Regions from separate parts of the Phyllobacterium sp. P5_D12 genome, predicted to be linked through region 2. Evidence: predicted binding sites of a transcription regulator. Region 2 holds the regulator's gene; the other holds the start of a gene.
The links. The regulator HrcA, encoded in region 2, represses chaperone genes, less so after heat shock. The targets are predictions, from matches to a motif close to GTTAGCACTCNCNNNNNGNGAGTGCTAAC.
Positions count from the first base shown of each region.

Region 1 (6,442 bases), on a different contig from region 2:
GGATCACTTTGAAGTAACCTCCGCGTGTAGCGCGGTTCATCACATTCTGGCGCGGGTCGGCGATAAATGGACGGTGCTGGTCGTCAGTTATCTTGGCAATCGCTCAATGCGATTCAACGAGTTGAAGCGAGCGATCAATGGTATCTCGCAAAAGATGCTGACGAGCACATTACGCAGCCTTGAGCGCGACGGTTTCGTCACGCGAACGGTCTATCCGACCATTCCGCCACGTGTGGATTACGAGCTGACGGACCTGGGACGCGATCTGCTGGTTCCCGTGCGTGGACTAGGCGACTGGGCGATCAGGAACGAGCAACGTGTCAGCGAGGCCCGTGCCCGTTTCGACGCAACCCACGGGAATGCCGAGGTACAGCGGAGATTCGCTGACGCGGCAGAATAGGGAATCTTGCCAAGCCTGTACAAGAGTACGTTAAACAGCTGTGATAACAAAAAAGGCGGGTCGAAACCCGCCTTTTCCGTATTTGCGTGGATGAGGACTTCTTAGAAGTCCATACCGCCCATGCCGCCCATTCCGCCGCCTGGCATCTGGGGAGCGCCGCCGTTGTCCTTCTTCGGAGCTTCGGCGATCATGGCTTCGGTAGTGACGAGAAGGCCAGCAACCGACGCCGCATCCTGCAGAGCAGTACGGACAACCTTGACCGGATCGACGATGCCAAGAGCGATCAGATCGCCGTACTCGCCATTAGCCGCGTTGTAGCCGTATGTGTCCTTCTTGTTCTCAAGGATCTTGCCAACAACGATCGAAGCTTCATCGCCTGCGTTCGTTGCGATCTGGCGAGCCGGAGCCTGCAAAGCTCGACGAACGATGTTGATGCCAGCATCCTGATCGGCATTTGCACCCTTGAGGGTAAGACCAGCCGAAGCGCGAAGGAGAGCAACGCCACCGCCAGCAACGATACCTTCTTCAACAGCCGCACGGGTTGCATTGAGGGCGTCGTCAACGCGGTCCTTCTTTTCCTTCACTTCTACTTCCGTTGCACCGCCAACGCGGATAACGGCAACACCGCCAGCGAGCTTGGCAAGGCGTTCCTGCAGCTTCTCGCGGTCGTAGTCGGAAGTGGTTTCGTCGATCTGCTGCTTGATCTGGCCGACGCGGGCGTTGATTTCGCCCTTCTTGCCATGACCGTCAACGATCGTGGTGTTTTCCTTGGTGATCGACACCTTCTTGGCGCGGCCGAGCATGTCGAGCGTAACGCTTTCGAGCTTGATGCCGAGATCTTCGGAAATGACCTGACCACCGGTGAGGATCGCGATGTCTTCCAGCATTGCCTTGCGGCGGTCGCCGAAGCCAGGAGCCTTGACAGCAGCAATCTTCAGGCCGCCACGCAGCTTGTTGACGACGAGGGTTGCAAGAGCTTCGCCTTCGACGTCTTCAGAGATGATGACGAGTGGCTTGGAGGTCTGAACAACAGCTTCAAGAACCGGCAGAAGAGCCTGCAGGTTTGAAAGCTTCTTCTCGTGCAGAAGGATGTAAGCGTCTTCGAGATCAGCAACCATCTTTTCAGGGTTGGTGACGAAGTATGGCGACAGGTAGCCGCGGTCGAACTGCATGCCTTCAACGACTTCGAGCTCGGTCTCAGCGGTCTTGGCTTCCTCGACGGTGATAACACCCTCGTTGCCGACCTTCTGCATCGCCTTGGCAATCATTTCGCCGATTTCAGTCTCGCCATTGGCAGAGATCGTGCCAACCTGCGCAACTTCTTCCGAAGTCTTGATCTTCTTGGCGCTCTTGCCGAGCTGCTTGACGACTTCTGCAACAGCGAGATCGATGCCGCGCTTCAGATCCATCGGGTTCATGCCGGCAGCAACAGCCTTGCCGCCTTCCTGAACGATAGCCTGGGCAAGAACAGTAGCAGTCGTGGTGCCATCACCGGCAATGTCGTTCGTCTTCGAAGCGACTTCACGCACCATCTGTGCGCCCATGTTTTCGAACTTGTCTTCGAGTTCGATTTCCTTGGCAACGGTTACGCCGTCCTTGGTGATGCGCGGAGCGCCGAAGGACTTGTCGATAACAACATTACGGCCTTTCGGGCCGAGTGTTACCTTGACAGCGTCTGCAAGGATGTTGACGCCGCGCAGCATGCGCTCACGCGCGTCGCGGCCGAATTTTACTTCTTTGGAAGCCATTTTATCTCTCCTGGGATTGAACCCGGTTTGATCGAAGTTTTGTTGAAAGGTCGGTGATTAGCCGAGGATACCCAGAATGTCGGATTCCTTCATGATCAGCAGGTCTTCGCCGCCAATCTTGACTTCCGTGCCGGACCACTTGCCGAACAGGATAAGATCGCCTGCCTTGACATCGAGTGGTACGAGCTTGCCTGCTTCGTCACGAGCGCCAGTGCCTACGGAGACGATTTCGCCTTCCTGTGGCTTTTCCTTGGCAGTATCCGGAATGATGATGCCGCCTGCAGTCTTTGCTTCGGATTCGACGCGGCGTACTACGACGCGGTCGTGAAGCGGGCGGAACTTGGTCTTGGCCATGGTTAGAACCCTTGATGTTGGTGTCAAAACGATGTCGCGGACAGCTGCGCCATCCGCGTTATTAGCACTCGACAGAGGTGAGTGCTAACTGCGGCCGGAGATAGTGGGATGACACTGAAGAGTCAAGGGAAAGCTGCGATGAATCTTTTCTGCGGTAAACCCAAAATCGGCAGTCGCAAGGCGCTCGCTAGCGCTGCAGCCAAGCGTTTATTCCATATAAATGTGATGTATTGATGAAACGAAGAGTCAGGCTGCTTCCTTGTCGACAGCGAGATTGGCATCACCCCATGCCTTCAAGGCGTTGATAACCGGCTCCAGACTACGGCCGCGCTCCGAAAGCGAATACTCGACCTTGGGCGGCACCTCGGCATAAACCTTGCGTATGATCAGCCCATCAGCTTCCAATTCGCGCAGCTGGTTGGTCAGCATGCGCTGCGTGACATTGACTAGCTTGCGGCGAATTTCATTGAACCGCAGCGTACCTGACATGAGATGGTAAAGGATCACGCCTTTCCACTTGCCATCGATCAGGTTGAGAACACCTTCCACGGGGCATCCTGCGGAACAATCAAACGTCTTGTGGCGCACGCGCGGCATAACGGTATCCTTTTTGACACTATATGCATTGTATGTGCATTCTTGCACTTATGTAATATAAGGCGCATCTCGGGCAGGTCAACTTTTCCAGGAGCAACGATCATGCGCGCTGTCGCCTATTTCGAATCACAACCCATCACCGCTGAAACTTCATTGGTCGATATCGACCTGCCGAAGCCCGAAGCAAGTGGCCGAGACCTGTTGGTTGAGGTGAGGGCGATATCTGTCAATCCCGTCGACACCAAGGTCCGGGTCAGGCTAAAACCGGAAGGGGGAAGCGCCCAGGTGCTTGGCTGGGATGCGTCAGGCGTCGTAGCCGCAGTGGGTCCCGAGACACAACTCTTCAAGCCGGGTGATGAAGTGTTCTACGCTGGTGTGATCGATCGTCCCGGCACGAACTCAGAATTTCACCTAGTCGATGAGCGTATCGTCGGCAAAAAACCATCATCGCTGAGCTTCAGCGCCGCGGCCGCCTTACCGTTGACATCGATTACCGCGTGGGAAGCGTTGTTTGATCGGCTTCACGTCGAAACACCGGTCCTCGGGGCGGCCAATGCCATCGTTATCATCGGCGGCGCCGGTGGAGTTGGATCGATCGCTATTCAGCTCGCGCGAAAGTTGACCAACCTCACCGTCATCGCCACGGCGTCGCGTCCGGAAACGCAGGCTTGGGCCCGTAATCTCGGCGCCCATCACGTCATTGATCATTCAAGACCTATCGCAGCACAAGTAGAAGCGCTGGGTATAGGCGCTCCGGGATTCGTGTTCTCAACCACCAACTCCGACGCGCATCTTGCCGAAGTCGCCACGCTGATCGCGCCGCAGGGCCGGTTCGCACTGATTGATGATCCGAAGACACTCGATGTCATGTTGTTGAAGCGCAAGAGCATATCGCTGCATTGGGAGCTGATGTTTACACGGGCGCTGTTCAAGACACCCGATATGGATGCTCAGCATCGAATTTTGAACAAGGTGTCGGAACTCGTTGACGAGGGGACGATCAAAACCACTCTCGCCGATGACTTCGGCCCGATCAACGCCGCCAATCTGAAGAGAGCACATGCACTCATCGAAAGCGGCCGCGCCAAGGGCAAGATTGTACTGTCTGGATTTTAACCATGCCAATCGTGCTGGCTATATGAGTAGAAGCGGCTAAAAGAGCAGCGTCAGTCGTCGGACTGCTCTTCACAAACGTGATGCGCCATATCGACGAGCATGTCGCTGACGTGCTTGTCGGCTAGCTCGTAGAATATCTGCTTTGCCTGCCGGTTGCCCCGTACCAGCCGTGCCCCGCGCAACAGTCGCAGGTGATGGCTTACCAGCGACTGCGACAGATCGAGGCTAGTCGCTATATCACCGACTGATCTCGGCTCGTCGAGGCAGAAGAACAGGATGCGCAGCCGCGTCGGATCGCCAAGCAGCCGAAACGTCTCTGCGAGGATCGTCGTATCGAGTTGTGACGGAATCGCCAGCTTGCTCAATGTTTATGATCCTCGTGACCATGACTATGCGGCGCGTGGTCATGATCCGCATGGTCATGTTCTTCGTGATCGCCGCCCGGCTCGATGCCAAGGCAGCAATCCTCCGGCGCGGTATCCGGCCAGTCGATTGCAATGGTGGAGTGTTCAATCCCGAACTTCGTTCTCAGTTCGGCTTCGACCTGCTTGACCAGCAAATGTGGGTTGGCGTCCGCTTGCGGCAGCACATGCAACGTCGCGAGCGCTTTCCCTGATGTAATCATCCAGACGTGAACGTGCCGAACATTGGCGCAACCGGGTATGGTTTTCTTCAAATGCTGCTCGATCTCTTCCGGCGAGGCGTTCGCCGGCGCACCTTCAAGAAGAATATGCATTGAATTTCGCAGCAATGCCCAGGCACTGCGCAGGATAAGCAGGCAGACGAAGACAGAGAGGATGGGGTCTATCGGCGTCCAGTCCGTATAATAGATGACGATAGCGGCGATGATTGTCCCGACGGAACCAAGCAGATCGCCCAGCACATGCAGGATTGCACCCTTGATATTAACGTGCTCGCTGTCACCGCGCGTAAGGATCCAGAATACAGCAATGTTGATGACCAGCCCGATCGTCGCGACGATCAGCATCGGCCCTGCCAGTACTTCACCGGGGTTGCGGAAGCGATCAATTGCTTCGATGGTAATCCAGATGAGGATAGCGAAGAGCGCGATGGCGTTCATCAGCCCGGCAATGACTTCAAAACGCAAATAGCCGAATGTGCGCCGCTCATCCGCTGCCCGTTTGCCGAAATGAAATGCCGCATAGGACAGCGCGAGAGCCGCCGCGTCGGTCACCATATGGCCAGCATCGGCGATCAGCGCCAGCGAACCCGACAATATACCGCCGATGACTTCGACAATCATGAAGGCGAATGTAATGAAAAACGCGATCAACACTTTGCGCTGATTATCCACCGTGATCTTCGGTGCGTGGTCGTGGCCTTCGTGTGAATGTGACATGGCTTGCCCTAGTTATAACAAACATATCAATAATTGTTCATATGTATGCTGTCAATATTTGGACGCGAAACAATCGCCGATGATCATGGGTGACACATTTCATGCAATCGGGTAAGCGGTGTCGGGCTTTGCGTTCTCGGAAAGGATCGGCATGACCGATATGATACATTTGCAGCGTCTCGACGAATTGATGGATCGTTACGATGTACTCCTGTGCGATGTCTGGGGCGTTCTGCACAATGGCGTGGATTCTTTTGCTTCCGCATCGGCAGCTCTATCACGCGCGCGGAAAGCCGGTCTGACGGTCGTACTTATAACCAATGCACCGCGCCGTTTCGACAGCGTCGCGCAGCAGATACACGCGCTCGGCGTGCCTGAGTCATCCTATGACCGTATCGTCACGTCCGGTGATGTCACGCGCGAATTGATCCGCAATGCGCCCCGCCATGTCTTTCACCTTGGGCCTGAGCGCGATGAAACGCTGTATGAAGGGTTGGACGTCGAACTTGTCGAGGAACGCGAGGCAGACGTCGTTGTGTGCACCGGATTCTTTGACGATGAGACGGAAACACCTGAAGACTATGCCGAAATGCTGACCCGATTCCGGTCGCGTGATCTGCCGTTCATTTGCGCCAATCCGGATATTGTCGTCGAGCGCGGCGACCGCCTCATATGGTGCGCAGGAGCTCTTGCCCGTGATTACAGCCAACTCGGGGGCCGCACCTTGATTGCCGGCAAGCCGCATCGCCCAATTTACGAGGCCGCTGTTGCCGCTGCTGCGGAAGTGCGCGGCGAGCCTGTCGATCTCGCGCGCGTCCTCGCTATCGGCGATGGTATGCTGACTGACATCAAGGGCGCCGACCTTTT
Region 1 covers NZ_JBFUMG010000149.1:37-6,478, forward strand. Annotated here, with positions in the region: gene ACXJ5O_RS12055 (winged helix-turn-helix transcriptional regulator) at 1-400, shown strand, start outside; gene groL (chaperonin GroEL) at 502-2,148, opposite strand; gene groES (co-chaperone GroES) at 2,206-2,502, opposite strand; gene ACXJ5O_RS12070 (winged helix-turn-helix transcriptional regulator) at 2,749-3,099, opposite strand; gene ACXJ5O_RS12075 (zinc-binding alcohol dehydrogenase family protein) at 3,202-4,215, shown strand; gene ACXJ5O_RS12080 (ArsR/SmtB family transcription factor) at 4,266-4,580, opposite strand; gene ACXJ5O_RS12085 (cation diffusion facilitator family transporter) at 4,577-5,575, opposite strand; gene ACXJ5O_RS12090 (TIGR01459 family HAD-type hydrolase) at 5,736-6,442, shown strand, end outside.
Region 1: the regulator HrcA is predicted to act here: its motif matches at 2,563-2,591, upstream of groES (co-chaperone GroES).

Region 2 (6,442 bases):
GCTGCCGATCTGATAGTCCCGCTCCTTTGCTTCCCCTTCAGACAAGTCTCTTCCCTAAGCTGCGAGATCAGCGATGACCGCATTGAGCACGATTGCACCTTCGGGTGTCGTGCGGATGCGGCTGTTGCCGATATATTCGATAAGACCCTGTTCCGCCAAGGAAATCACGCGGCTCTCCTTGACGCCGTGTCCGGTCAGGCGCTCGTAACGGGAAAGGTCGATCCCCTCGACAAGCCGCAATCCCATGAGCAGGAATTCATCGCCTTCCTGCTCATGCGTCAGAAACTCTTCTTCGACGACCCCATGACCGGCGGTTTCTACCTTTTGCACCCAGGTTTCCGGATGACGCTCCGTGATCGTCACGGCTCGCGTGCCGTTCTCGATGAAGCGGCCGTGTGCTCCCGGGCCGACGCCGACATATTCGCCGTAGCGCCAATAGACGAGATTGTGCTGCGACTCAGCGCCCGGCGCGGCATGATTCGAAATCTCGTAGGCGGGCAGGCCATGCCGTGCCGTGACCTCTTGCGTCTCCTGATAAAGCATTGCTGCATGATCACCATCGGGCGTCACCAGTTTGCCGGCTTTCCAAAGGTTATAGAACGGCGTGCCCTCTTCAATAGTCAATTGATAGAGCGACAGATGGTCCGCGGCATAGGAGATGGCCTTTGCCAGCTCGTCGCGCCATGCGGCAATCGTCTGGTCGGGCCGCGCATAGATCAGGTCGAACGAGAGCCGGGGAAAGATCTCCCGCGCCAGTTTGATCGCGGCTAGCGCCTCCTCGACATTGTGCATCCGGCCGAGGCGGCGCAAATCAGGATCGTTGAGGGCCTGAACGCCAAGCGAAACGCGGTTCACACCGGCGGCGCGATAACCACGAAAATGTTCCGCCTCGACGCTGGTCGGGTTGGCTTCGAGCGTGATCTCGATATCATCCGGCACATGCCAATTGCGTGAAATCTCGTTGAGAACGGATGCCACGGTTTCCGGCTGCATCAGCGAGGGTGTGCCACCGCCGAGGAAAATGCTGGAAACAGTGCGCTCGCCGGTGCGGGTCCGCATTGTCGCCATTTCGCGTGCGAAGGCTGCGGCAAAGCGCGGTTGATCAACAGCTTGATGCCTGACATGCGAATTGAAGTCGCAGTAGGGGCATTTGGCCATGCAGAACGGCCAATGGACATAGACGCCGAATCCGGACTCGCCTTTGTCGGACTTGTTCATCCCAAGTCCAGACAATCTTTGGCAAAATGCTGGAAGGCGCGGGCGCGATGCGACAGCGCGTCCTTGTCGCCAGGCTTCCAGCCATGTTTCTGTTCGGCCGTCATTTCGCCGAACGTCACGTCGTGGCCCTCCGGCTTAAACACTGGATCGAAGCCGAAACCGGCCGTTCCGCGCGGCGGCCAGACAAGTTCGCCTTCCACCTCGCCACGATAATAATTGGCTTCGCCATCCGGCCATGCAAGGCAGATGACCGAAACGAAACGGCCGCTGCGATTTTCAGGCGCGTTAGCGCCCGCTTGCTGCAGTTCCGCTTCAACCTTTTGCATGCCATGGGCAAAATCACGCTTGCCATCGGGCAATTCCGCCCAATTGGCCGTATAGACACCCGGTTTGCCCTCTAGTGCGTCGACGCAAAGGCCCGAATCATCGGAAAGCGCGACAAGACCGGTGGCCTTGGCAGCGGCGAAAGCTTTGATATAGGCATTTTCCTCAAAGGTCGTGCCGGTTTCATCCGGTTCGGGCAGCCCCAAATCCTTCGCCGATACGACTTCAAAGCCGAACGGACCGAGCAGGTCGATCATTTCATCGATCTTGCCTTGATTATGGCTGGCGACAAGCAGCTTGCCTTTTTCGAGTGTCTTCATTTCAAATTCCATAATTTCGGTTCAGCAAATTCGATCGAGTTACCCGACGGATCGCGGAAATACAGCGAATGCGCGCCATTCGGCCAGTCGAATTCACTTTCGATGGCAACACCATGCGCTTCAAGATGGGATTTCCATTCGGTAATTTCATCCCGTGTTGCCCGAAAGCAGACATGACCGGGACCCGTAGCGCCGTGGGAGGGTATCGGCAAACCACCTTTCGGGCGTTCTTTCAGTTTTTCCGCGTCGAACAGGATCAGCATGCCCGGCCCGCAGCGGAAGAACACGGATTCTTCGCCCGCACGCAGGATGCATTCCAAGCCGAGCACATCGCCGTAGAATCGTGCAGCCGTCTCGACATCGGTCACATAAAGCGCTGTTTCCAATATTCCCGAGGGCTGCATGGTCCTGACCCTAGCTGACGGCCATTTTCTGCAAGGAGACCAAGCGGGTGATGCCGTTGCGGGCAAGGCCCATCAGCGACAGCAATTCCTCTTCGGAGAAGGGTTCGCCTTCGGCGGTTCCCTGAACCTCGACGATGCCACCCTTGCCGGTCATGACGAAATTGGCGTCCGTCTGCGCGGTCGAGTCCTCGAGATAATCGAGATCGATCACAGGCGTGCCATTGGAAATGCCGCAGGAAATGGCCGCGACATGATCCTTCAGCACCTTTTCCACCTTGAGCATCTGGCGCGTTTCCATCCAGCGCAGGCATTCGTGCAACGCAACCCAACCGCCGGTAATCGCTGCGGTGCGGGTGCCGCCGTCAGCCTGGATGACATCGCAATCCACGGTGATCTGGACTTCGCCGAGCGCTTGCAGGTCGACGACCGCGCGCAGAGAGCGGGCGATCAGACGCTGAATTTCCAGGGTACGGCCGCCTTGCTTACCGGAGGAAGCTTCGCGGCGCATGCGATCGCCGGTCGAGCGTGGCAGCATGCCGTATTCTGCAGTCACCCAGCCTTTGCCGGTGTTGCGCATCCAGCCCGGCACTTTTTCCTCAAGGCTGGCAGTACACAAGACGTGCGTGTCGCCGAACTTGACCAGGCACGAGCCCTCGGCATGTTTGGAAACGCCGCGCTCAAAGGAAATGGCGCGCATTTCGTCGGGGGCTCGCTTGGAGTGACGCATGGGTAGACCTCTTGTTGATGTGTTCCCGGCCTTTTAACCGTGATGGGGTGATGAAGCAAAGGCTTTGATCAAAGGCTTTGATGATTGCGCAGAGAACGCTTATATCAAGGTCTGATAAGCAAAAGCTGAGGCACGATGAACAGGACTGTTGTTCCGGACACATTGCAATCGCTCGATCAGCGATCGCGCGATATTTTCCGGCGCATCGTCGAGAGTTACCTCGGCGATGGTGAGCCGGTGGGTTCACGCAATCTGTCGCGCATCCTGCCTGTTTCATTGTCTCCGGCGACGATCCGCAATGTGATGAGCGATCTCGAGCATCTCGGGCTCGTCTATGCGCCGCATATATCCGCCGGCCGCTTGCCGACCCAGATCGGCCTGCGCTTCTTCGTCGATGCCTTCATGGAAGTTGGCGACCTTTCCAAGTCCGAACGCAATTCCATCGAGGCGCAGGTCAGGGCGGGTGAAACGCAATCGGCCGAAAACGTGCTGACGCAGGCGAGCCAGATCCTTTCCGGCATGTCGCGCGGGGCAGGGCTGGTGCTCGCGGCCAAGGCGGAAGGTGCGCTCAAGCATATCGAATTCGTCAGGCTAGAACCGACAAGGGCTCTCGCCGTGCTGGTCACGCAAAGCGGCGATGTCGAAAACCGCGTCATCGATCTGCCGGTTGGCGTGACGCCGTCGCAATTGATCGAAGCCTCGAATTTCCTCAATGCACATATTCAAGGCCGCACTATCACCGAGGCGCGGCAGGAAATCGCCCGGCTGAAGGAAGAAACCCAGCAGGCGCTCGACGCCCTCTCGCAACATCTGGTCGAACAGGGTCTCGCGATATGGGGCGGCGATGGCGGCGGCCAGCCGGCACGGCTGATCGTGCGCGGGCGAGGTAACCTGCTTGAATCGGTGAGCGCCGAAGCGGATCTTGATCGTTTGCGGCACCTCTTCGATGATCTCGAGACCAAGGAGGGCACGCTGCAACTGCTTGATCTGGCGGAAGCCGGACCAGGCGTGCGCATCTTCATAGGCTCGGAGAACAAGCTGTTTTCGCTTTCTGGATCCTCTTTGGTGATTGCGCCCTATCGCGATTCCGAACAGCGGATCATTGGAGCACTCGGTGTCATTGGCCCGACAAGGCTGAATTACGCGCGTATCGTACCTATGGTAGATTATACCGCCCAGCTCGTCTCGCGGCTGCTTTGGTAGTCATTTGGACTTGATTTTTATGGCCTAAACCTCGATATCCAGCGCAACTTATGAATATTGAATGGACAGGATACATGGCTGAAGACAAGAAAAATCACGACACTCCCGATCTCGACCAGCGCGACCTGAAGAATCCGCGCGATCGCGATGCGCTGAAGCGCGCTGCCGATGATTTTCTCAAATCACGCAAGGCTGAAGAATATGCCCTCGCTCAGGACGACGAGATTGAGGCAAATGCCAATAACTGGGCCGAGCTTGACAAATTGCGTGCCGAAAACGGCGACCTGAAGGACCAGCTGTTGCGGCTTGCCGCCGACATGGAAAACCTGCGCAAGCGTACTGCGCGCGATGTCCACGATGCGCGTGCCTATTCGGTCGCCAATTTCGCCCGCGACATGCTCTCCGTTTCCGACAATCTGAAGCGTGCATTGGAGGCCATTCCTGCCGATGTGCTGGCAAGTGGCGATGCAGGATTCAAGACCCTCGCTGAAGGCGTCGAGATCACGGAGCGTTCGCTGATGTCGGCAATGGAACGCCATGGCGTCAAGAAACTCGATCCCTTGGGCCAGAAATTCGATCCCAATTTCCATCAGGCGATGTTCGAAATTCCAAATGCCGACGTGCCGCACAACACGGTACTGCAGGTTGCGCAGAGCGGTTTCGTCATCGGTGACCGCATGCTGCGTCCGGCGCTTGTCGGCGTATCAAAAGGCGGTCCTAAACAGGCGGCTGCCGAAGGTCAGCCTGAGCCTGGCCCGATCAATCCGCAGGCAGAAAAAGACGCCTGATCCGATCGTCAGATCAGCTTTGGGAGCCACATTTCCAAGCGGAATGTGGCTCTTTTCATTTTACTGCCATGCACTATCGTAACCAAGCCGTGAACCTAGAATAACGGCGTGGGGGAACTGCCGATGACCATGATCCAGCTTTTCAACTACGCCGGAGTATTCGTCTTTGCTGCAACCGGGGCTTTGGCAGCGTCGCGCCGCCAGCTCGACATTATCGCCTTCGTCTTTCTCGCCGCCGTCACCGGGATCGGCGGTGGCACACTGCGCGACTTGATCCTTGGTGTACCGGTGTTCTGGGTCAAGGATCCCGGAAATCTTATGGTCTGCTCTGCGGCAGCCATTCTCGTCTACTTTTCTGCCAATCTGCTCGAATCGCGTTACCGCGTTCTGCTTTGGCTCGATGCGCTCGGTCTTGCCGCTTACAGTGTAATCGGCGCGGCCAAAAGCCTGGCGCTAGGCTTCGATTCAACGATTGCGATTGTTACCGGAATCATGACGGCGACGTTTGGTGGAATTCTGCGCGATATCATATCCGGAGAACCGTCCGTGCTGATGCGGCGCGAGATCTATGTGACCGCCGCCCTCGCCGGGTCGGTCACATACATAGTGCTGCACAGCCTCGCCGTCGGGCCGGAGATTTCAGCGCTCGTCGCAGCGCTCGCCGCGTTTGTCGTACGCGGCGGTGCGCTCTATTTCGGCTGGGCGCTGCCGACGTATCACAAGCCCGGTCGCACATCGGAAGAGCTGAAGCGCGAGGGCTATATCAAATCAAAGTAGTCCGGCTTGCTCGGCAGCCGCTTTCAGGTTCTGCTGCGGCCGCGGACCGATCTGCTGAATGACCAGACCGGCGGTCAACGAACCAAGCTTCGCGCAATCCGTCAGGGATCGGCCGTTCGTATAGCCAAACAGGAAGCCGGCGGCATAAAGATCGCCAGCGCCGGTCGTATCGACCAGTTCGGAAATCTCGATAGCTGGAACTGCGACAGTCTCATCCTTCGAGACCACGACGGAGCCCTTTTCAGAGCGGGTGACGGCCGCAAGCTTGCAATCCTTGCGGATGAGTTCAAGGCCCGTTTCGAAATCATCGGTCTGATACAGCGACTTCAATTCCGCTTCGTTGGCAAAGACGATGTCCACCGTGCCGGAGCGCATCAGTTCAAGGAACTCCTCGCGATAGCGATCGACGCAGAAAGGGTCTGACAGCGTCATCGACACTTCGCGCCCGTGTTCATGCGCGATCTTCGCCGACAGGCGGATTGCTTCCTTGGCCCGGGGCGGATCCCAGAGATAGCCCTCGAAATAGGTGACCTTAGCCTCCGATACCTTGGAGCTTTCAACATCTTCCGGCCCAAGCTCGACGCAGGCGCCGAGATAGGTGTTCATGGAGCGCTCGCCATCGGGCGTGACGAAGATCATCGAACGCGCGGTAGGCGGAGGCGCGTTCAATACGCGTGTATC
Region 2 covers NZ_JBFUMG010000002.1:8,511-14,952, reverse strand. Annotated here, with positions in the region: gene rsmI (16S rRNA (cytidine(1402)-2'-O)-methyltransferase) at 1-45, opposite strand, end outside; gene hemW (radical SAM family heme chaperone HemW) at 55-1,218, opposite strand; gene rdgB (RdgB/HAM1 family non-canonical purine NTP pyrophosphatase) at 1,215-1,862, opposite strand; gene ACXJ5O_RS00325 (VOC family protein) at 1,859-2,266, opposite strand; gene rph (ribonuclease PH) at 2,277-2,993, opposite strand; gene hrcA (heat-inducible transcriptional repressor HrcA) at 3,129-4,196, shown strand; gene grpE (nucleotide exchange factor GrpE) at 4,271-4,984, shown strand; gene ACXJ5O_RS00305 (trimeric intracellular cation channel family protein) at 5,108-5,761, shown strand; gene ACXJ5O_RS00300 (adenosine kinase) at 5,753-6,442, opposite strand, start outside.